One region of the Methylotenera mobilis JLW8 genome, then DNA from elsewhere that is predicted to be linked to it. Evidence: riboswitches for the same ligand, from Rfam matches in the RefSeq annotation. Region 1 holds a riboswitch; the other holds the start of a gene.
The links. Region 1 has a riboswitch for cobalamin ahead of MMOL_RS09735 (ribonucleoside-diphosphate reductase subunit alpha). Riboswitches for the same ligand answer to the same signal wherever they lie in the genome.
Positions count from the first base shown of each region.

Region 2: it holds a riboswitch for cobalamin, as region 1 does, so the genes downstream of both, MMOL_RS01425 (TonB-dependent receptor domain-containing protein) here and MMOL_RS09735 (ribonucleoside-diphosphate reductase subunit alpha) in region 1, are expected to answer to the same signal.

Region 1 covers NC_012968.1:2,082,745-2,094,070, forward strand. Annotated here, with positions in the region: gene MMOL_RS09695 (PepSY-associated TM helix domain-containing protein) at 1-211, opposite strand, end outside; gene MMOL_RS11955 (hypothetical protein) at 360-1,016, opposite strand; gene MMOL_RS09705 (TonB-dependent receptor) at 1,032-3,239, opposite strand; gene sugE (quaternary ammonium compound efflux SMR transporter SugE) at 3,495-3,815, opposite strand; gene MMOL_RS09715 (phosphoethanolamine transferase) at 4,173-5,855, shown strand; gene MMOL_RS09720 (EamA family transporter) at 5,861-6,283, shown strand; gene MMOL_RS09725 (COG4705 family protein) at 6,288-7,046, shown strand; gene MMOL_RS09730 (sulfite exporter TauE/SafE family protein) at 7,143-8,174, shown strand; cobalamin riboswitch at 8,411-8,643, shown strand; gene MMOL_RS09735 (ribonucleoside-diphosphate reductase subunit alpha) at 8,807-11,326, shown strand, end outside.
Region 2 covers NC_012968.1:303,010-314,335, reverse strand. Annotated here, with positions in the region: gene MMOL_RS01445 (EVE domain-containing protein) at 19-477, opposite strand; gene MMOL_RS01440 (DUF2237 family protein) at 561-932, shown strand; gene MMOL_RS01435 (cell division protein ZapA) at 1,288-1,581, opposite strand; gene MMOL_RS01430 (hypothetical protein) at 1,616-1,804, opposite strand; cobalamin riboswitch at 1,928-2,180, shown strand; gene MMOL_RS01425 (TonB-dependent receptor domain-containing protein) at 2,327-4,222, shown strand; gene MMOL_RS01420 (hypothetical protein) at 4,285-4,908, shown strand; gene cobO (cob(I)yrinic acid a,c-diamide adenosyltransferase) at 4,927-5,535, shown strand; gene MMOL_RS01410 (cobyrinic acid a,c-diamide synthase CobB) at 5,545-6,819, shown strand; gene MMOL_RS01405 (cobaltochelatase subunit CobN) at 6,870-11,231, shown strand; gene MMOL_RS01400 (MotA/TolQ/ExbB proton channel family protein) at 11,262-11,326, shown strand, end outside.

The DNA.
Region 1 (11,326 bases):
GCTGAGGTTGCAACACCTTCAGCTGGATTTCAGAAGCTTCCAACTTAACAGCTGGAATCTTAAGCACCGCACGATGATTGAGAATGAACCCACTAATCCCAAACAGCAAGCCGAGAATAGCGCCCCAAAGCCCCAGCCAGCCATGAATTTTGCGCAATAAACGAATAAAGTTAGCGCGTTTGGTATGGTCTGAAATTGGTTTAGCTTGCATAGTCTGTCCGTAAAATAAAAACACCTGCAACCAACGGTTGCAGGTTTTGATAACTTATCTTTATAAGGCTTATTTTAATCGCCAAAAAGTTAGGTGTTTACTAAATAATCAGATCAGCACCTAACAATCCGCCTAGGTTAATAAGCGCTTACTGCTTGATAAAACTCAGGGTACCCACATGGCGGATACCTTCATACGCCGTGCCACCATACTCTCCTTGCACTGGCTCCACATAAACCACATGAACAACGTACAAACCAGTCCACGGAGTTTTTACTGTGACTTCACCTACATCATTGCTCTGCAGTTCTTGCATCCATTGATTGGGCGCAATGATTTCCAGTTTGGCTTTTGCTAAAGGCTTGCCATGCAGGCTCACCCTTACCTTACCTGCACCTAATGGCTGAATATCAAAATCTAAACCAGAAGCCGCCTCATTATCGGCCGCTGCAAAGCGCGCATAATACATCGGCTTAACCACACCAATATTGTTTTTACGCAAATCCTTCACCTGCATTTTCACTTCTTGGATTACCACTGGCTGCTTGCCGGAATCGGCCAATGCCAAATGATTTGCCTCACGTGTGTACGTAATAGGTACCAGCTTATTGCCTTTCACTACACTGGCTTCTGGCATCGCGATATTATCCAACTTGCCACCTGTCACTTCACGTAAATCTTCACCATACTCGCCAAAATACATGTGCATTTGTTTACCACTAGGCTCCAGCCAAATATAGTGTGCATATGCTGGTAGCGTGGTCAGTAATAGACCTGCAATCATTAGTTGTTTCAATAATTTCATGGTTGACTCCTAATCTTAGTTCAAATCAAATCGTACGGTTGCCATCACGCTACGTGCATCACCAGGCAAGGCACCAATAAATGTAGGCACTGAGTAATAGGTTTTATCAGTTAAGTTTTTGAAGTTAACCGTTAAGTCCCATTTTTTCTGGCGTAAAAAGATAGACGCATCATAAACAACATAAGAAGGCACTTTTAATAGGTTTAGTGAATCTGCGTATGACTCACCTTTATACGTAGCGCCGATACCGGCACCTAAACCATGCCATGTTGCAGAAGTTGGCTGCCAAGTTAGCCATACCCGGCCTGAATCTTTCGATGTACCTGTAGGCAAATTGCCTTTTACTGGCGTTGCCACTGGTTGCACTAAAGCCAAGGTTGCCAAGTTGTCAGACATATTCTTAGGGTTGAGATGCGTATAGTTGGCCACCAGTTTCAGTTCAGAGTTAATAGCGCCAATTGCATCGATTTCGATACCTGAGGTCTCGTCTTTGCCATCTGGCGTGGCGATAGAGGTGCCTGGTAGCGTCACATAGTAATTACTACGCTCAGCTCTGAATAACGCAAGATTTAAATCTAAACGACCATCAAATAGCACACTTTTCACACCAATTTCTTTGCTTTGCGATTTTTCAGGATTCGTACTTAACGCTGCAGATTCCGTAGCGATATTAATAAACGCACCGCGTGACACCCCTGCATAGAAAGACAGCTCTGGGATAGGTTGGTAAACCGCACCTAACTGATGGCTGGTCAGGTTTTGTTCATCGGCAATACGACGATAGGCGGTTGTGCCTTGGGCGCCTTTATCGCTAAAGTCCACATTGTCATGACGAAGACCTGCACGCAGTTTCACCTGCTCTGTCACTTTTACTTGGTCCTGCACGTAAATGCTCTTTGTGGTCGAATCTAATTGGCGGTTAAACCCTTGTGAGGCTACCGATGCAATACCATTAAGCGTTTTTTCTGGCACAACAGGGTTATTGGCATTGGCGATATTAGGCAGGTTGTAACCTACACGCACACTGTCGATTTGCGTATTTTGCCACTCAACCCCAGCAAGAAAAGTATGCCCCAAGCTACCGGTATTAAACTTCATCGTAGCCTCACTGGTAAAGTCTAGGTATTCAGCATCATCAACCTGGCTACGAATGCTTCTACCGGTAATCACGTTGGTGTTGTTTACAACGTTTGCACCTCCGTTACGTAAGAAACTAATATCTCGATTATCGTAAACCAGTGAAGTTTTTAACTTAAAGTCATCACTAGGTTTCCAGTCATGTGTGGTGGCAAAGCGGTTAATCTCTTGCTTTACATAATTCATCGGGCTATAAAGGCGCTCTTTGCGGCCAGGTGCGGTTACTAAATCACCTTTGCTATTAAAGCTTACGCCGTAATTATCTGGCGTTAATTTAATGTCTCGGTAATCATAATCCAGCGTAAGCGTTTGCGTATCGCTCAGATTAAAGCGCACTGAAGGCAAGATTTCAGTAATCTCACGCCCTAAACCACGGAAGCCGTCACTACGCTCATATCCTACGTTTAAGCGCGTTGCTACGCCATTCACTGCACCACCAAAATCGCCAGACACGCGTTGCGTATCAAAACTACCGGCACCCATTTCAATCTTAGCGATGGTTTTATCTGTCGGCTGTTTGGTAATTACATTTACGCTACCACCAGGTTGGCTTGAGCCATACAATGCTGAGCCTGGGCCTTTAAGCACCTCAATAGACTCAATATCCGTCATGGTGCGGTAATAACCATTTTGGGTACTGCCATCCACAACACCATCTCGCAGCCAACGCATATTCAAACCGCGAATATTGAAGTTATCGGCAAATCCATAGCCACCCGCATAGTTTTGCTGTACACCACTTACATTCATTAGCGCATCATTCATACCCTTGGAGCCTTGGTCTTCTAACACTGCTTTCGGTATGCTGATAATACTGGCTGGAATATCAATGGCTGGTGTTTCTGTTTTACTGCCAGTGGTTGTACGCACAGACTGGTAATCACGCGTAATAGATTTAGTTTCAGTCACACTAACTTCTGGCAGTGTTTCAGCCTGCTTGGCGCTGGTGCCATCTTGATTTAAATTCAACACTGGAGTGGCTGGCGTGTCAGTGGCTGTTTCGGCAAAAACCGATACTGGCATGACACTTAATGCGGTGAGTACTGCGCAGTGCAGTGGCGTAAAGCGGAAGATAGAGCGCTGCATAACATATCCTTTAGAATCCCATTAAAACTTATTAACAGAAATGATAATGAGAACGATTATCATTAATTAAAAATGGCATTCTACATAAATAAATATTAAATCGCTACTTATTTGATTAGATTAAGGTATGCCGCAAAACAAAAAAGCTAAACCTCAAGGAGGTTTAGCTTTTTATTGAACTGCTCAGAAATAAAATCCCACTCACTTGTATGGCGCAATTTATATCGCACCATACACGGAGTTAGACCATTAAGATTATATGGTAGTGCTTAACTTCAGCCCTACAATGCCAGCAAAGATAAGTGACAGACTAAGTAACCTACCTAAGTTTGCGGACTCACCAAATAGCAAAATACCGAAAATTGCCGTGCCAATAGCGCCAATTCCCACCCAAACTGCATACGCAGTCCCTACGGGTAATGATTTCATTGCCATTCCCAGTAGCCAAACGCTCAGTATCATGGCCAACACTGTGACCACCGTTGGCCATAATCGCGTAAAACCTTCGGTATACTTTAGGCCTATTGCCCATACTACTTCTAACAACCCTGCCGCAACAAGAATCGCCCAACTCATCACTAATACCTCACAAAAAATATTGGGTCGTCCCGAAATCAATCAAATGAGTAAGGTCGTCCTTACTTACCGCGTACAGAATCAAGTTTAGCACTAGAATTGAGTAACTGCGCGCCTTCTAGGTGCCCATTAACGCTATCACTCAACCTTATCTACACACACGCTAACGCTAACAAGCATCAATAAATAGCCTACAATTTATGCAGTGCCAGATTGATGTATTTTAGTAATTCACGCAATTATTGCATCAAGCGCTAGCCGCAACCAACTATTTCCCATATAAATCAATAGAGTAGATATTTGGCACATTAACTGCATTTACCTTAAAAAATATTATAAGCCAAGGTATACCATACTATGCAGTCAACGCATCCAGAAATTACTAATCAGGCAGTATTGCCAAAATTTCTGAATCAAACACAAGCAATATTGTTAGTTGCTGCGTTCATCATGCTGACAGGCAACTTCGCTCTGTTTCACGGCATTGTGCACATATACCCACTGACGGTTGCCAACGTGCCATTTTTAACTTCATTAGCTTTATTCTTTAGCGCACTTACCGCGATTTTTTTCCTAGCTATATGCCACGGGAGATTTACACGCTGGATCTTGGCATTGTTTGTCGTCATTGCATCGCAAGCCGCTTACTATATGGATCACTTAGGTATCATTATTGATACAGTCATGATTGATAACATCATGCAAACCAGTGTAAATGAGTTTGCTGGCTTAATCACCATGAGTTTAATCGTCAGAACTTTGGCATTGGGTGTGCTACCGGCATGGTTAATCGTTAAGTACTTCCCCTCCCCTAGCAACTTCAAATCAGAATTAAAATCCAGATTAAAAACCATCTTCTTCTGCTTGGCAGGCATTATTCTGCTCGTGCTGCCGTTCACCGCCGATTACAGCTCGTTTATACGTGAACATAAAATCGTCAGGTTCTACGCAAACCCAACCTATGCAGTGTACTCGGCCATTAAATACTTAACAGACCAAGCCAAAGCGCCAAGTAACCCAACTCTCAATAAAACAGCGGAAGATGCAGTATTAATTGACTCAAGCACCAGCAAGAAGGAACTTATTATATTAGTGGTGGGTGAAACAGCGCGTGCCGATAGATTCTCATTAAACGGCTATCAGCGCGAGACCAATCCATTACTCGCCAAACAGAATGTTGTCAGCTTTAGCAACGTCAGTTCATGCGGCACCTCAACTTCGGTATCGGTTCCCTGCATGTTTTCGTCATTAGGGCGCAGCAAATACGATAAAGAAAAAGCACTGGAACAAGAGAACTTGTTAGACGTACTAAAGAAAAATGGTATCGAAGTGTTATGGCGCGACAACAACTCAGACTCTAAAGGCGTGGCTACCAGGGTGAGATATGAGGACTTCAAATCGCCTACCCTTAACCCGGTTTGCGAGGGTGAGTGCAGAGATATCGGCATGTTAAGCGGGCTGGATAAATATATAGAGGCGCACAAATCTCAGGACATGATGATTGTATTGCACCAAATGGGCAACCACGGCCCTGAATACTACCGCAGATACCCCAAAGCATTTGAGCGCTTTAAACCTGCTTGCCAAACCGGTGAGCTCAGAGATTGCTCTAAACAGGAAATTGATAATGCCTACGACAATGCAATTTTATATACAGATTACTTCTTGTCCGAGGTAATTAATTTCCTCAAAAAATATGACAGTACGCACGAAACGGCCATGCTCTACGTTTCAGATCATGGCGAGTCCTTAGGTGAGCATGGCATTTACTTACATGCTGCACCATACATGATGGCGCCTAAAGAGCAAACGCATGTGCCAGTAATCGTATGGGCGGGCCAAAACTTTGATTATCGTTTAGATGATATTAAATCGTATCAAAACCATGCACTGAGCCACGACGATTTATTTTGTACGATATTAGCCTCGTATGAATTAGATTCACATATATGTGCAGCCAAGAAAGGTATTTTCTCTAAAAATACCGTGCTCAAATCAGCCGCCCTAGCTAATCAGAATCAGGACCTGAAGGTGGATTAACGCACATGGAACGCTGGGTTGCATACGCGATTATCTCCATGCTATTTGCAGGCTTTACTGCCGTCATTGCCAAACAAGGGTTAACTGACATTTCTGCTGAATTAGGCTTAACGGTAAGAACGCTGTTTGTTTGTGCATTTATTATTTTCTTTGGCTTGCTCAGCATAGCCCCCGCCGAAATTAAAAACCTGCAAAAACATCACTATATTTGGCTAGCACTCTCTGCGCTCACTACCGCCGGTTCTTGGATTTTTTATTACAAAGCGCTAAAAATGGGAGATGTAGCAACCGTAGCATTGATTGATAAGGGCAGCGTTGTAGTCACCGTGCTATTGGCATGGTTGTTATTTAAAGAAGCCATCACCTTGCGCATGATGATAGGTGCTATTTTGATAGTAGCTGGCGTTATCGTACTCTCAAGAAAATAGCAGCATGAATGCCACCATAAAAAACACACTGATAAAAGTACCGGAAGTCACACTGATATTTTGGATAATTAAAATTGCGGCAACCACACTAGGTGAAACTGGGGGCGATGCCGTTTCAATGTCCATGAATCTTGGGTACCTCGTTGCGACTATCGCTTTTACCGCGGCATTCCTATTAGCTGTCTTTACACAGATTACCGTGAAGCATTTTAACCCTTGGCTTTATTGGACCACCATTATCGCCACCACTACCGTAGGCACTACTTTAGCTGATTACGCAGACCGCTCGCTGGGTATTGGCTATGCGGGCGGTACGTTACTTCTATTTACGCTGCTTATGTCATCCCTCTTTATTTGGTATCGTACACTGGGCTCGGTGTCTATTACGGTGATTACCTCTAAAAAAGCGGAAATGTTTTACTGGTTAACCATCATGTTTTCTCAAACACTGGGTACAGCACTAGGTGATTGGGCTGCAGATAGTGCAGGACTTGGATATATCGGTGCAGCAATCATCTTTGGCGCCATGCTTGCTTTGATTGTTGTGGCTTATTATAAGTCTAATATCTCCAACACTATTTTGTTCTGGGCGGCATTTATTCTAACGCGCCCACTGGGTGCGGTTGTTGGCGACTTTCTTGATAAACCTTTAGCCGCAGGTGGCTTAGCACTTAGCCGCTATTCCGCCTCTATGGTCTTAATGGTGCTGATTATCGGCTGTATCACTATATTCAAACAATCCGCAGCCAAACGCACGCATTAATGTAAACCCGCCTCATATTTTTAAGATGTATCGCGCTAAAGCATTAGCAGCTATCCGTACTCATCGCCTTTTTACCTACTCAAAAAAATAACGCTCATGATTTTTTTCTCCATTTTTATTGCCGCTCTATTGGCATTTTCTATTAGTGTGATTTGTGGCGGTGGTGCAGGCTTATTGCTTATCCCCATCTTAGGTTACGCTTTGCCGGCATCGCAAATACCGGCCGCATTATCTATCGGCACCTCGGTAAACTCGGTGACCAAACTTTCCTTGTTCTACTCAAAAATAAACTGGCATATCGTTAGACTTTTTTTACCGGCGGCACTGCCAGGTGTGGCGTTAGGCGCTTGGCTGTTAAGCTATTTAGACCCAACTTACGTTGAGCTATGCATGGCAATATTTTTAGTTTCCAACTTGCCTTATTTGTTTAGAAAAGAAACTGTGGCTAATGCAAAACCCAATTATTCCAATCAGTTTTTACGTGCCATTGGCTTGTTGGCTGGGTTTATTTCTGGGCTAACTGGCGCAGTGGGCGTGTTATTTAATGGCGTATATTTACGCTATGGCTTAGTTAAAACTGAAATCGTTGCCACCCGCGCCGCTAATGAAATTTTGCTACATATCATCAAGCTCTTTTTATATGCTTACCTATGCTTATTTACGCTTAAAGTGTTAGAAATTGGCCTGATCGTCGCGGCAGCTGCCGTGCTTGCAACTTATCTAATGAAATTTATTCTGCCCAGAATATCCACTGCTAGGTTCAGTAAGTTTGGCTACGGCGCAATGGTGGTATCAGGTGCGCTACTGTTTAACAGTGCAATTTTACGCGTGCAAGAAATGCATAACCCAAGCATACACGTCATGCGTATGGCAAAAGGTTATGACGCATCATTCAGTTGGAATGATTTACTGTACAGCGTTGAGTTTAAGTATAGCGAAGGCTTTGAACTTGAACGTATTATCCCAGTGAGCTCATTAACACTCGCCAAGCAAACCTTGGTACAGGCTCACAAAGGCGATGCGTCTAAAATCGTGATTGAAAAGGTATATTCGATCAAAAAAATTTCTTATGAGGCTTATTACTACGATGCCAACGACCAACTGCTGAACAAAATTAAATTTAATTGATGCATGTATCAGCACTAGCCTCAACAACGCGTGATCAAGGCTGGTTAGCCAAGTAATATCGTAAAACCAAAGCTTATTCTGAAGGACTAGAGGCAAGCGCACCATGCCTGATTTCTGCTTTTAACACACAAAAATAAATTAATTAAAAAATCCTTATAAAACATATATATGGAATTTTAAATCAGACCAATATCAATATATTGTGTTTTTTATATTGCAACCACCCGTTATATTGCGTTATATTTCTCGCATACGGTTCTTATTTTTCAGTCGAAATTTAAGATAATAGGGAATCCGGTGCGAAGTTTGGCGTAACGCAAACATCAATACCGGGGCTGCCCCCGCAACTGTAATCAGAGAGTTATTTTGTATTTCTCGCCACTGAATTTTAGTGAATTAAAATTTGGGAAGGCTAGCAAAATAATGATGACCTGAAAGCCAGGAGACCTGCCGTAGACATTTTTCACACCGCACTGGGGTGAATACTTTTATAACGTTTGAGGCGGGGTGTCCTCGGCAGATGGATAGATTTAATCTATCCGCCATGCTGGTCTTTGTTTGGCGCATTTTTCTATTGCAGAAGATGCTCGCTGTCCAAAGCGTACCTGCCCTTTATTAAAAAGGGAAAACAAATGGATGATATAAAACCATCTTCAAGTACTGATTCAGTACAAGCTACAATGTTACCTATGTTGCAAGTGATTCGCCGTAATGGTGCCGCTGTAACATTTAATTTAGACAAAATTTCTATCGCTATTACCAAGGCGTTCTTGGCAGTTGAAGGCAATCACAGTGCCGCTTCACAGCGCGTACGCGACCAGGTCACTTCGCTCAGTCAAATCGTTAATCATGCCCTAATTCGCCGTTTGCCAACCGGCGGCTCCATTCATATTGAGGATATCCAAGACCAGGTTGAATTAGCGCTCATGCGCAATGGTAACCACGACGTAGCACGTGCATACGTGCTTTACCGTGAAAAACGCAACGCGGAGCGTGCTGCCGAAAAAGCGACCACCAGCGAACCAAGCCATGCTTTGAACGTAAATATCGACGGCAAACTAGTGCCGCTTAATATCAAACAATTGAATGAGATGGTGGCTGAAGCCTGCTTAAATTTAGGTAATGAAGTTGATGTGAACCTAGTGGTTGAGCAAGCTGTACGCGATTTATACGATGGAATTCCATTCACTGAAGTGTACAAAGCGCTGATTCTTTCTGCGCGTAGCTTGATTGAAACCGAACCAGCTTACAACTATGTAACAGCGCGTCTGCAACTGGATTTAGTACGTGCAGAGGTGCTGGGCGAACGTGTAAGCCATGCTGAGATGGACGCACACTATGCAGAATATTTCCCACGCTATATCAAAATCGGTATCGATGCAGATTTGCTGGATCCACGTTTGGCGCAGTTCGATTTAGATAAACTCGCAAATGCTTTGGTAAAAGAGCGCGACTTCCAATTTGGTTACTTAGGTATTCAAACCCTGTATGACCGTTATTTCTTGCATATCGAAGAGCGTCGTATTGAACTACCGCAAATCTTCTTTATGCGCGTGGCGATGGGCTTGGCGATTAATGAAATTGACCGCGAAGCGCGAGCAATTGAGTTCTATAACGTATTGAGTACGTTCGACTTTATGAGCTCAACACCTACCTTATTCAACGCCGGCACATTGCATTCACAGCTTTCTTCATGCTACCTCACTACCGTGAGCGATGACTTGGATGGCATCTACCAAGGCATTAAAGAAAACGCGCTACTGCAAAAATATGCAGGCGGTTTAGGTAACGACTGGACACCGGTGCGCTCATTAGGCGCACGTATCAAAGGTACTAATGGCAAGAGCCAAGGCGTGATTCCATTCTTAAAAGTGGTGAATGACACCGCAGTGGCTGTGAACCAAGGTGGTAAGCGTAAAGGTGCGGTGTGTGGTTACCTGGAAACCTGGCACTTGGACATCGAAGAGTTTTTAGACTTGCGTAAAAACACCGGTGATGACCGTCGCCGTACGCATGACATGAATACCGCGCACTGGATTCCAGACCTGTTCATGCGCCGTGTGACGGAGCAGGGCGAGTGGACATTGTTCTCTCCATCCGACGTACCTGATTTGCATGACAAATACGGTAAAGCTTTTGAAAAAGCTTATGTAGAGTATGAGCGCCGTGCTGACACCGGTGAAATCAAGCTATTCAAACGTGTTCCTGCAATTCAAATGTGGCGCAAGATGTTGTCCATGTTGTTTGAAACAGGCCATCCTTGGATCACCTTTAAAGACCCATGCAACATTCGCTCACCACAGCAGCACGTAGGTGTGGTGCATAGCTCAAACCTGTGTACAGAAATCACATTGAATACTTCTGATACTGAAATTGCTGTGTGCAACCTGGGCTCTGTGAACTTATTGCAACATTTAAAAGAAGTTAACGGAAATTTAGAGTTAGATAACGACAAATTGCAGGCGACGATCAAAGTCGGTATGCGCATGTTAGATAACGTGGTGGATATCAATTTCTATCCTGTAGGCAAGGCGCGTAATTCCAATACCCGTCATCGCCCGGTGGGCATGGGTATCATGGGTTTCCAAAATTGCTTACACGCAATGCGTATTCCTTACGCAAGTATGGATGCAGTGGAGTTTGCCGACCGTGCAATGGAAATGGTGTGTTACAACGCGTATTGGGCTTCAACCGTGCTGGCAGAAGAACGCGGCCCATACTCTAGCTTTAAAGGCAGCTTATGGGATCAAGGCATTTTGCCGTTGGATACATTGAATCTGCTGGAAGCAGAACGTGGCGGCAATGTAGAAGTAGATAGAAGCAAAACGTTGGATTGGGATGCCTTGCGCAACCGTATCCAAAAAGTTGGTATGCGTAACTCCAACTGCGTGGCCATTGCGCCTACTGCAACGATTTCTAATATCGTAGGAGTATCAGCCAGTATTGAGCCTGAATACCAAAACCTATATGTGAAATCTAATTTATCAGGCGAGTTCACCATCGTAAACGAGCAGTTGGTTAATGACCTGAAAGCACGCGGCTTGTGGGATACCGTAATGGTATCTGACTTGAAATATTTTGATGGCTCATTGGCGCCAATTGAGCGTGTGCCTGCTGACTTGAAGCAGCTCTATGCAACTGCCTTTGACGTA
Region 2 (11,326 bases), 770 kb from region 1:
CTATGATAGGAGCTTTTTTTATTTCAACTGCTCCAGTATAAATGCCCAATCCCTAGGATCAACTGGCGTAATCGACAAGCGGTTACCGCGTTGCAGTATGCGCAAGTTTTCCAATTCAGGCGTCTCGCGCATCTCTTTCAAACTCAACAAACGCGTTTTACGCACCAACTTCACATCCACATTAAACCAGCGTGGAGTCTCTGGCGTGGCTTTGGGGTCAAAGTACTTATGGCCTTCAATAAACTGCAAGCGATCTGGGTAGGCTAGTGTCGCAACTTCGGCGATGCCTGCGATACCTGGCTCGTCGCAATTGGAATGGTAGAACAACACGCCGTCCCCCACCTGCATCTGGTCGCGCATAAAGTTACGTGCCTGATAGTTACGCACGCCATACCAGTCCACGGTTTGATTCTCAAAGCCGGCTAAGTCGTCAATTGAAACATCGGATGGCTCCGACTTCATTAACCAATATCGCATTACGTTTTCCTGTAAAAAATGAGCGTCTATGATAATCTATATCTAATCAAATAGAACCAACTCCAAACTGAATCAACGCTAAGATGACAAAACTACAACAAAAAAACGTACTTGGTACCGCATTACAAACTTGCAGCCTAGATCCCGTCACCGGATTCACCCGTTCAGGCTGCTGCGAAACTGGCGCTGAAGACCATGGTAGCCATACGGTCTGTGCGCAAATGACTGAAGAGTTTCTCGCGTTTTCAATCTCCAGAGGCAACGATTTAAGCACACCACGTCCCGAATACGGCTTTGAGGGATTACGCGCTGGCGACCGCTGGTGCTTGTGCGCAAGCCGCTGGCTAGAGGCATCAGAGGCTGGATTTGCACCGCCAGTGATACTAGAAAGCTGTCATGAAAAGTGCTTGGAAATTGTGAGCTTGGCGGACTTGAAATATCACGCCTTAAGATAGATCCAGGTAGCAGGCCTGCGATCAAGTAAGGAGTTCTCCACGGACGTAGCCTAAGCCAGCATCCTGAACCAAAAAGGCTCAAGTGGTAACAGCCTAGAGCGCATTAGGGTCACTCGCCAAGGGGTTCTAAAAGAACTCACCATGAGAGCGCTCACACAACAACTCGAATGACTAAAACCGATGCTATAAACTAGTTCAAGGAATTATTAGCCTAAACCACGCCGCAGAGAACAAACTGTATAACCTGACGTTTTATTTTTAATCATAAAACGATTGAATTGATTCTACTCCAGTTACAAGAAAACGCTATCAAGAAAACGTAATAGCGATCTAAATAAATTACTTGTAAAAATACTTATTTTAGCTCACAAGCTTGATCTATCTGATCTTGCATCATAGAGATTCTACGCTTGATATCGCCGATATTCACATCGCCGCTTTTACTATTGAGCAGCTCATAAGACAAATTGAGCGCAGTCATAATCGCAATACGCTCCACCCCGATAACTTTGCCGCTATCGCGAATATCGCGCATTTTCTTGTCTAAAAAATTGACGGCATTAAGCAAACCTGGACGCTCTTCATCCGTGCATGACACGGTAAAGTCACGCCCCATGATATTGACATCAACGCCTTTAATTTCACTCATTAGCTTTTACTCGAAAATAATCGTTTATTGAAAACTAAGGCAGGCTTTGCATTAACGCTTCGATACGTTCGCTGGCTTGAGCCATGTTCGCTTTTAGCAAAGCGGTATCAGATTCCATAGCGCCTAGATCAACACGTAGGCGCGCGTTCTCGTCGCGTAGCTCGTTATACCGTGCAATTAATTGCAACAGTTTTTGCTCTAGTGCTGTTAAGTCTGCGTCCATACAATCACTATAATTGAAAAAAATGATTGTAGTCAATAGCTAACAGCGATTTTTAAAAGTATTACAACACATTACAAATAAATTTATCCCAGATAGTTCGCCTGATTGAATCTTTAAACGTTATAATTGTCGTTGTTGATAGGTGCCATGTTTGTTGTTAACAAACAAGGTGAAACTGGGAAATAGGTGCGTTAATACGTCATTCTGAGCGGATAACAATCCCTGTGCTGCCCCCGCAACGGTAAGTGAATATGATTTTCAATCATATTGTTTTGCAATAAACCACTGAGCCACGCTATTTTGATAGCCCCTGCTTGGGAAGGTGCAAAACATGTCATTCACGAGCCCGGAGACCGGCCTCGCAACAATTAGTTGGAAATACCGCGGGGTGACGGTTGTTCAAAACGTAGCGCACAAGTACAAACTTGTGCCGTGAATTCTTTTCGTTTCGACACTTATCCTTTCTGTATTTCCTTAGTTATCAGTTACATGCGGGGTCGCATGTCGCATAGGGAAATTCAAATGAACAAAAAAATCATCGCTGGCCTGATTGGCCTAGCGTTTCATCCAACAGTCTACGCTACAGACACCATCAACTTAGACGAGGTTGTAGTGACAGCCACACGTACGCCACAAGCACGCCAAAATGTGATCGGCGACGTAACTATAATTGACCGAGAAGAAATAGAGCGCATGGGCGCAGGTTCTATTACTGACGTTCTGCGCCAGCAACCTGGCGTACAGATTGTTACTACCGGAGGTGCGGGCACTGAGGCCAGCGTCTTTTTAAGAGGCACCAGCTCAGAACAAACAGTAGTGCTAGTTGATGGCCTACGCATGAACTCCGCTACGCTAGGGAGGACCTCTTTTGAAAACATTCCACTAGGCCAAATCGAAAAAATAGAAATCTTACGTGGTCCTGCATCTAGCCTATATGGTGCTGATGCAATTGGCGGCGTGATTCAGATTTTTACACGCAAAAGCTTATCGGATAAACCATTAGTGAATGCCGCGGTAGGCCTAGGTTCTTACAATACAAAAACTGCAGAGTTTGGCATCAACGGCGGTATCAACGCACTTAAGTATGGCGTAAACGTCAGCAGTTTGGATACTGACAGCTTTTCCGCCCGTCGCATCCGCACAGGCAAAGACTCAGACGATGACAGCTACCGCAACTTAAGCACTTCCGCTTATGCAGAACTTGAGCTGGCAAAAGGCCACACATGGGGACTGCAGTTCTTTGAGAGCAAAGGGCACAACGAGTTTGATGGTTCTAATTACGAGAACTTTACTGAGCAAACGCTACAAAGCTATGCTTTTACCAGCAAAAACCAATTTACTGATTTCTGGCATAGTACATTCAAGCTTGGCATGGGGGTAGATGACTCAGATAGCTATGCAAAACCGAACACATCCAAAGCAAGCTCTACCTACAACCCTAAAGGCATAAGTAAGTATCGTACTGAGCAACAACAGCTCTCTTGGCAAAATGACTTTACTTTGCCACTGGGCAAACTTACCTTGGCTTATGATCGACTTGAGCAAGACGTCAGCAGCGTAGCCAACGTTAAAACCAAATTCAAAAAAGAGCGTAACAATGATAGCTTCTTAGCTAGCTACCTATTGGATCATGGCAACCACTCCGTACAAGCCTCTGTACGCGAAGACCATAACACTCAGTATGGCAATTTCACCACTGGCGGTGCCGGTTATGGTTATCGCATCACGCCTCAATGGCGCGTTACCGCTAATTATGGCAAAGCATTTAGAGCACCTACTTTTAACCAATTGTATTATCCAAACTTTGGTGATCCTACGCTATCTCCAGAAAAGTCAGACAACGTAGAGGCTGGAGTTAAATACACGGGTGGCAAGTTTAATGCTGGCGTGGTTGTATTCCAGAACAAAATTCGCAGCTTACTCGCGAATGCAGGCCCTGCCACTCCAAGTTGCACGCTTGGCGGCTTCTGCCCTATCAACGTTGGCAAAGTTGAAATACAAGGTGTGACAACAGATGCCAGTTGGAATGTAAGCGACAACTTACTCTTAAGTGGAAACTTCACTGTACAGTCACCAAGAGATGAGGCGACAGATAACTTAACTCCACGCCAAGCTAATCGTTACGGCTCAGTTAATTTAATGCATACATTGGGCGATTTGCAGTGGGGCGCGGAGATGCAAGGCGCTTCTACACGCTACAACAACCTTGCCAACACTAAAGTCATGCCAGGCTATGCATTATTGAATTTCACCGCTAACTACCGCATCAACCCAGAGTGGAAGTTAGAGGCGCGTGCCAATAACGTGCTGGATAAGAATTACGTTTTAGCTTACACAGGAAACACTGCAACATCACCCGCTTACAACACCGCTGGCAGTAACTTGTTTGTAGGCTTACGCTACAACATGAAACCTTAACGCTGGCTAACTGCTAGGACGAGCGAAAACTCGCCCTAGCAAAACGCATTTACGATAAAATCATGTTTTATTTAACTATTATCATTAAAGCAAAACCATCGGAGGCTGCACCTACTATGCTTACACTTTCTAAAACACAACAAATCTTTATTGGTGTTGTGCTTGCCGCACTCATCATTGTGACGCGTGGTCATCACTTTGCCTCAATCAACAGCCTACCTAGCGCATCACTGGCCGTATTTTTCCTTGCTGGTTTGTATCTGCGTCCAGCAATTATGTTTCCAGCATTACTGGCGTTATGTACAGGCTTAGACCTTTACTCTGTTTATTTCCAAGGCGTGAGTAACTTTTGCGTTACCCCAGCTTACGGTTTCCTATTGCCTGCTTATGGCTCTATGTGGCTGGCTGGCCGTTGGTTTGCTAAACACTATAGTTTCAGCAGCAAGGCCATTCTGCCTTTAGTTGGTAGCGCTACCGTTGCAGGCATTGCCAGCGAGATATTCTCTAGCGGTGGTTTCTACTTCTTTGGCGGCCGCTACCCTGACCCAACCATCGCTGAGTTTGGCGCACGCTTAATTAAATACGCGCCACGTCAGTTTGAGAATATTGGCTTCTGGTTGGCAGTTGCGGCCGTAGTGCATATCACATTTGCATTAGCAAGCGGCTTGAACCGTGCTAAAGCCTAATTAGATATTAGTATTTAGATGACGACATCTGATGACAAAAACACGCGCCATACAGCACGTATGGTGCGTAAAAAAGCAGTGATTGATGCTGCGATTGAACAAGCAAATCAGGAAAAAGGGCTACTACTGGTCCTAACCGGCAACGGCAAAGGCAAGAGCTCTTCTGCTTTCGGCATGATGGCACGCGCTTTAGGCTACGGCATGAAGGTTGGCGTTGCGCAGTTCATCAAAGGACGTAGCGATACCGGCGAAGAGGCTTTTTTCCGCAATCAAGCAAACGTAGAGTGGCACGTACTGGGCGAAGGCTTCACTTGGAACACCCAAGACCGCGAACGTGACACCCAAACCGCTCAAGCAGGGTGGGCAATTGCGCAGCGCATGTTGCGTGACCCCAGCATTCGACTGGTGATTCTGGATGAACTCACCTACACCATGAAATATGGCTACCTTGACCTCACACAAATACTGGCTGACATTGCAGCCAGACCACCCATGCAGCACGTAGTGGTAACCGGGCGTGGCGCACCTGCCGCCCTTACCGAACTGGCAGACACCGTAAGTGAAATTATGGATATTAAACATGCATGGCGTGCTGGCATTAAGGCCCAACCAGGTATAGACCTATAACCAAACGCTATGACCACTTGCCACGCCCTACTCATTTCCGCCCCCGCATCCGGGCAGGGAAAAACCTTTATTACCGCAGCTTTGGCGCGCGCATGGCGCAACCAAGGGCTGCGTGTACAAGCATTTAAGTGTGGCCCTGATTTTTTAGACCCCATGATTCTAGAGGTAGCCACCGGACGCCCGGTTTACAATCTAGATTTTACGATGTGCGGCGAAAATGATGCCGAAGCGCAACTTTACCGCGCAGCACAAGATGCCGATTTGATTATCATTGAGGGCGTAATGGGCTTATACGATGGCACGCCATCAAGCGCAGATATTGCCGTACGCTTTAATTTACCGGTGCTGCTGACTATTGATGCCGGTGGCATGGCACAAACCTTTGGCGCACTGGCGAATGGCCTGCTGTCACACAAACCTAAGCTAATCCCCACTGGCGTGCTAGCCAACAAGGTAGGTAGCGCAGGGCATGGGAAATTGCTGCAAGACTCACTACCATCTCACCTGAATTGGTTTGGTGCATTACAAAAAAATGAAGCATTAAGCTTACCAGAGCGGCATCTGGGCTTGTTTCGCGCTGCAGAAATAAGTGATCTCGAACAAAAAATTGAAACTGCTGCCAATGCTTTAATGCAGGACTTACCGTTGCCACCAATGGTTACATTTAACAGCACGACTAATACCACCCTAGCCCAATCCACACCTCCACTTCTTGCAGGCAAAACGATTGCAATTGCCAAAGATGCGGCGTTCTGTTTTATCTATCAAGCAAACTTGGATTGTTTAACCGACATGGGTGCCAACCTCGTGTTTTTTTCGCTATTACACGATAGCGCCTTACCCGAGGCCGATGCTTACTGGCTACCCGGTGGCTACCCTGAGCTGCACTTACAGGACATCAGCAGCAACCTTGCCATGAAAGATTCACTGACAAGCGCGTTTAAGGCTAACAAGCCGATACTTGCCGAGTGCGGTAGCATGATGGCACTATCCGCGTCAATCAATGGCGAGCCGTGTTTTGATTTACTACCCGGTGTGAGCCAAATAGAAGAGCGCTTACAAGGACTAGGTTCATTAAAAGCCGTGCTAGCAGACGGCGAGCTTGGTGCACACACTTTTCACTACGGCAGTTTTACTACAGAACTGCCACCTATTGCTAGCGCGAAGACCCGTTTTGGTAAGGTTGAAAATATTTACCAGCATGGCCCAATTATCGCCAGCTTTCTGCATTTCTACTTTGCGTCTAACCCAGCATTAGCAGCACAATTTTTTACACCTCGGTAAGTCAAGTGCACCTAACCAAGCCTAGATTCATTCACCTTAGCGTATTGCTATTGGGTCTATTTACAGGCAATGCACATAGCGCAACCTTACTGGGTATCGTATCAGACCGCACCGCACCCGCCGCGGCTGAGGCAGCAAAGAACACGCTAGCTCAGCGCCCAGGTGATAGGATTGTTTTACGCTCACAATCACAAATGATGGCAGCGGACAGCCGCACCTTAAAGCGCTGGCTACAAGAAGCAGATGCCGTGTTTGCCGTGGCGCAATATGCAGAATCATCTGCCCAGTTACAAAGAGCACTTGATGCGCTAAAGTCAGAGCCATCCAAAACGCAGCCGGCTACTTTCATTGCTTTTAACGGCGATAGCGCGCTCTCACTCAGAAGCCGCTTTAACAAAAATGCAGTCAGTGAGTTTGCAGAGGCAAAAGCACTGACGCAAACGCAAGAAAAAACGCCAGATGCCTTGCTAAGCGCTGCGAAGAAACACGCTGCTGCAGCAAAGTGGCTGGCATTGAGCGATGTTTGGCAAGCTGGCGGTCAGGAAAACTTAGCCGCATTTATGACGTATTTGCTCACCGCGCAGTCGGCAAAAACCAATACGCCATTGCCTGTGGCTAAACCCATGCCTCCGATTCGCTTACGCGTAAGCGGTAAAGAGTTAGCCAGCAATCAAGTAATTTTCCAAACACCCAACAGCAAAACCACATTAGCGGTGCTGGATTTAAGCACCAGCGACCCTCAGGTTGCAGACGCGATTTGCGCACAAAGCCAAGCTCAAGGCATCAACTGCGTGGTGGTAATGGCGAAGTGGGGCGAAGCATCCAAACAAGCCATAGAAAAACTACCGTCTATGATCGCCCCAAGCAAGCTAACCGGCTTAGTGGTGCTACAAGACTTTGTGGTGGGCGCGGCAGAGGGACGCGAGTCTGTTACCGCGCTAATTAAAAAACTAGACGTGCCCATGTTTAAAGCCATTCGCCTTACAGACCGTAGTGCCACTGCCTGGCAACTATCTGAAGACGGCTTACCCAGCAACTCGATTCAATACCGCGTCGCCATGCCGGAAGTACAGGGTAATAGCCAACCTATGGTCGTCGCAGCAGCCGGTGCACCAAGTATTGATAAACTCACTGGCGTAGAGTTACGTCTGCCTGAATTGTTACCTACCGAGGTTAAATCACTGGTAAGCCGAGTGACGAATTGGCAGACCTTGCAGAGCAAAGCCAACGCAGAAAAACGCGTTGCGATTATTTACTACAACCATCCGCCAGGGCGCCATAACATCGGTGCAGATAACTTGGACGTACCGCAATCGCTATTTGATATTTTACATAGCATGCAAGCGGCTGGTTATCAAACCGGAGAGCTACCTGCCACTCACGAAGCATTGCTGGATTTAATGCAGGACAGAGGTGTTAATTTGCCTGAAAACAATGCGGAACTTGCCAGCATGTTGCCCAAAGTGGCTAGCATGGACAGCACCACTTACGCGCACTGGTTTAACACGCTACCGACCGCGGTCAAAGGTGAAATGGTCGAAGGTCCACTAGGCCGGCTGCATGCAGATATTGTTGCAGCACAGACAGCTGGAGAGTTAGATATTGCACGCAATCGGCTAGCTAAATCCATGCGCGAGTTACACCACTTGGTAGAAGGGGTAGACCATCCACAACGTGCAGAGGCGCTTAAACTATTGGCTAAGCTCAACACCGGCTACGAGAACTGCTTAACCGAGCATAGCGACTGTAAAGCATTGGATGCACTCAAAACACGCATTACCAACCTGAATATTGAAGGCATGCGCGGCTGGGGGCCATTACCCGGCAAAGTCATGGTAAACAACAACAAAATGGTGTTTCCGGGCATACAGTTTGGCAATGTCTTTGTAGGCCCGCAGCCACCACGCGGCTGGGAAGTTGACGAAGAGCTTTTGCACGCCAACACTACCATACCGCCACCGCATCAATATCTAGGTTTTTACCACTGGTTGAAAGACACATTTAAAGCCGATGCCTTAGTGCATTTGGGCAGACACTCTACCTATGAGTTTTTACCGGGCAAAGCGGTGGGTTTATCCGCAGAAGACTACTCTCGCATTATTGCCAGCGACCTACCCGGCCTTTACCCATACATTGTAGATGGCGTAGGTGAAGGCACACAAGCCAAGCGCCGCGCGCTGACCGTAATGATTGACCACTTAACACCACCCCTCACCGCTACGCCACTATACGACCGCCTGCTCACGCTGCGCCAAGTGGTGGAGAGTTATGAGTCGTCCAGCTCCGACACCATGCGCATTGCGTCAGCTAAAGAAATGCGGCGTCTGGTAGAAACCCTAGAGCTGCGTGCCGAGCTAGAATCCAGCATGGCGGATGTATTAAAAGTTCGCGGCATTAACTTTGAGCAAGCGGATGATGATTTACTGGCGCATGAAGTTGGGCATTACTTGACCAAACTACAAGAAAAGTTCATGCCGCACGGCTTGCATGTGTTTGGCCGCCCTTGGTCTGATGCCTCATTACAACTGATGCTGGACTCTATGGCGCAAAATAAGCCTGAGAATATCAGCAGCCAGATCCGCGAGAATTTAATCGCCTCCCCTAAGCTGGAAATGCAAGCGCTACTACATGGTTTAGCTGGCGGCTTTATTGAGCCGGGCAAAGGCAACGACCCATTGCGCTCACCTGAATCGCTGCCGACTGGGCGTAATTTTCATGCGCTAGATGGTGACGTGCTGCCAACGCCACTTGGTTTTGAGCTTGGCCACAACATGGCTGCTAACGTACGCAAGCGTGATGATGTAAACAAAAGCCAAGGCGTTATTTTATGGGCATCAGACGCCGTACGTGATGAAGGCGTGATGGTGAGCTTTATCCTATCGCTGATGGGCATCACCCCAGAATGGAACTCGCGCGGCATCGTGCAAAAAATGCAGTTAGTGCAGCCGTCAGCCTCCGATGCTGCCAACCCAGCCACAGCCAATGTTAAGCGTTACGATGTAATTGTTACCACCTCCGGCTTATTCCGTGACCTGTACCCTAACCTGATGCAATGGATTGATATTGGCGGCAGAATGGCCCTCGCCGCCTCTGCAGACAGCATATTGCAAGCAGACCCAAGCTTGGCTGCTGCGCTAAATTCCGCCTTAAAACCACTAGTTAATTACAGCCGCGGCCACGAACCAATGGCGACCAATGGTGTGGCCATACACTGGGTAAAGCGCACGCAGGCACTACTGGCGCAAGGCATGCCAGCCGAACAAGCCGGGCGTGAGGCCGCATGGCGTATCTTTGGTGATGCCCCAGGCGCTTATGGCGCGGGCGTCAATACGCTGGCGGAGCGCTCTGGCGCATGGAATACCCGTAACGATGTTGGTCGCGCTTACCTGCAACGCATGGGCCATGCCTACGGTGTAGACGCACAGGGCGAGCCTGCGCATGAGGCATTTGATGCATCGCTGCATAGTATCGCCACCACCTATCATGGCCGCGCCTCTAACCTCTATGGCTTAATGGATAACAATGATGCGTTTGACTACTTAGGTGGTTTATCGCTTGCTATTGAAACTATTACCGGTAATAAACCGGAAGCGCGCATTTTGAATCATGCCAACCAAAAAGGCTTTACCGATGAACCATTAGAGTCCGCACTGCTGATGGAATTGCGTGGGCGTTACTTAAACCCATCATGGATAAAACCTCTCATGGGCCACGGCTACGCCGGTGCACGCACCATGAATCAGGCATTTATGGAAAACTTATGGGGCTGGCAAGTCACCAGACCCGATATTATTAAAGACTGGGCCTGGAACGAAGTAAAGCGCGTCTATATTGATGACGATTTGAAACTAGGTTTAGATAAGTTTTTAGCGCAAGGGCATAATGCGCAGGTCAAAGCCAATATGGTGGCGCTAATGCTGGTAGCGGCACAAAAAGGGTTTTGGAAGCCAAGTGAAGCCAACGCACAACAGCTATCGCAAACACTGGCTAGATTAGTGATTAAAAACGGGCTACCCGGTAGTGGCCATACTGCGCCCAACCACCCAATGTGGGAGTGGATGGGGCAACATATCAATGCAGAAGATAAAGCTGGCGTAGCGCAAGTGCTAGCAAAGGCGCGCGGTTATAGCAAAGCACAATCCATGAAGGATGCAAACATACAGCAACCGGCAGCATTGACACCTGCTGAAGCAGTATCCAACACCGTCCCAAAAAAACATAGTAGCAAGGCCATTGCAGCTCAGCCTAAAGCAGCCGCGGCAAAACACGAGCAAAGCAAACCGATAAACAAAGCAGCGCAAGCTTACGAACTGACAGTGGCAACAGTTAAAGACAATCTTGCCTGGATACTGTTACTGCTACCTATTTTTGCACTAGGTCTATGGTTCGGCACCCGTAAACCTAGCGCATAAGAACCATCAAGATTAGTATTGGAATCAATCATGTCTATTAACCTAAGCCATCTGCATAGCGCCATTACTTGGCTGTTAGAGCCTGTTATCCTCAT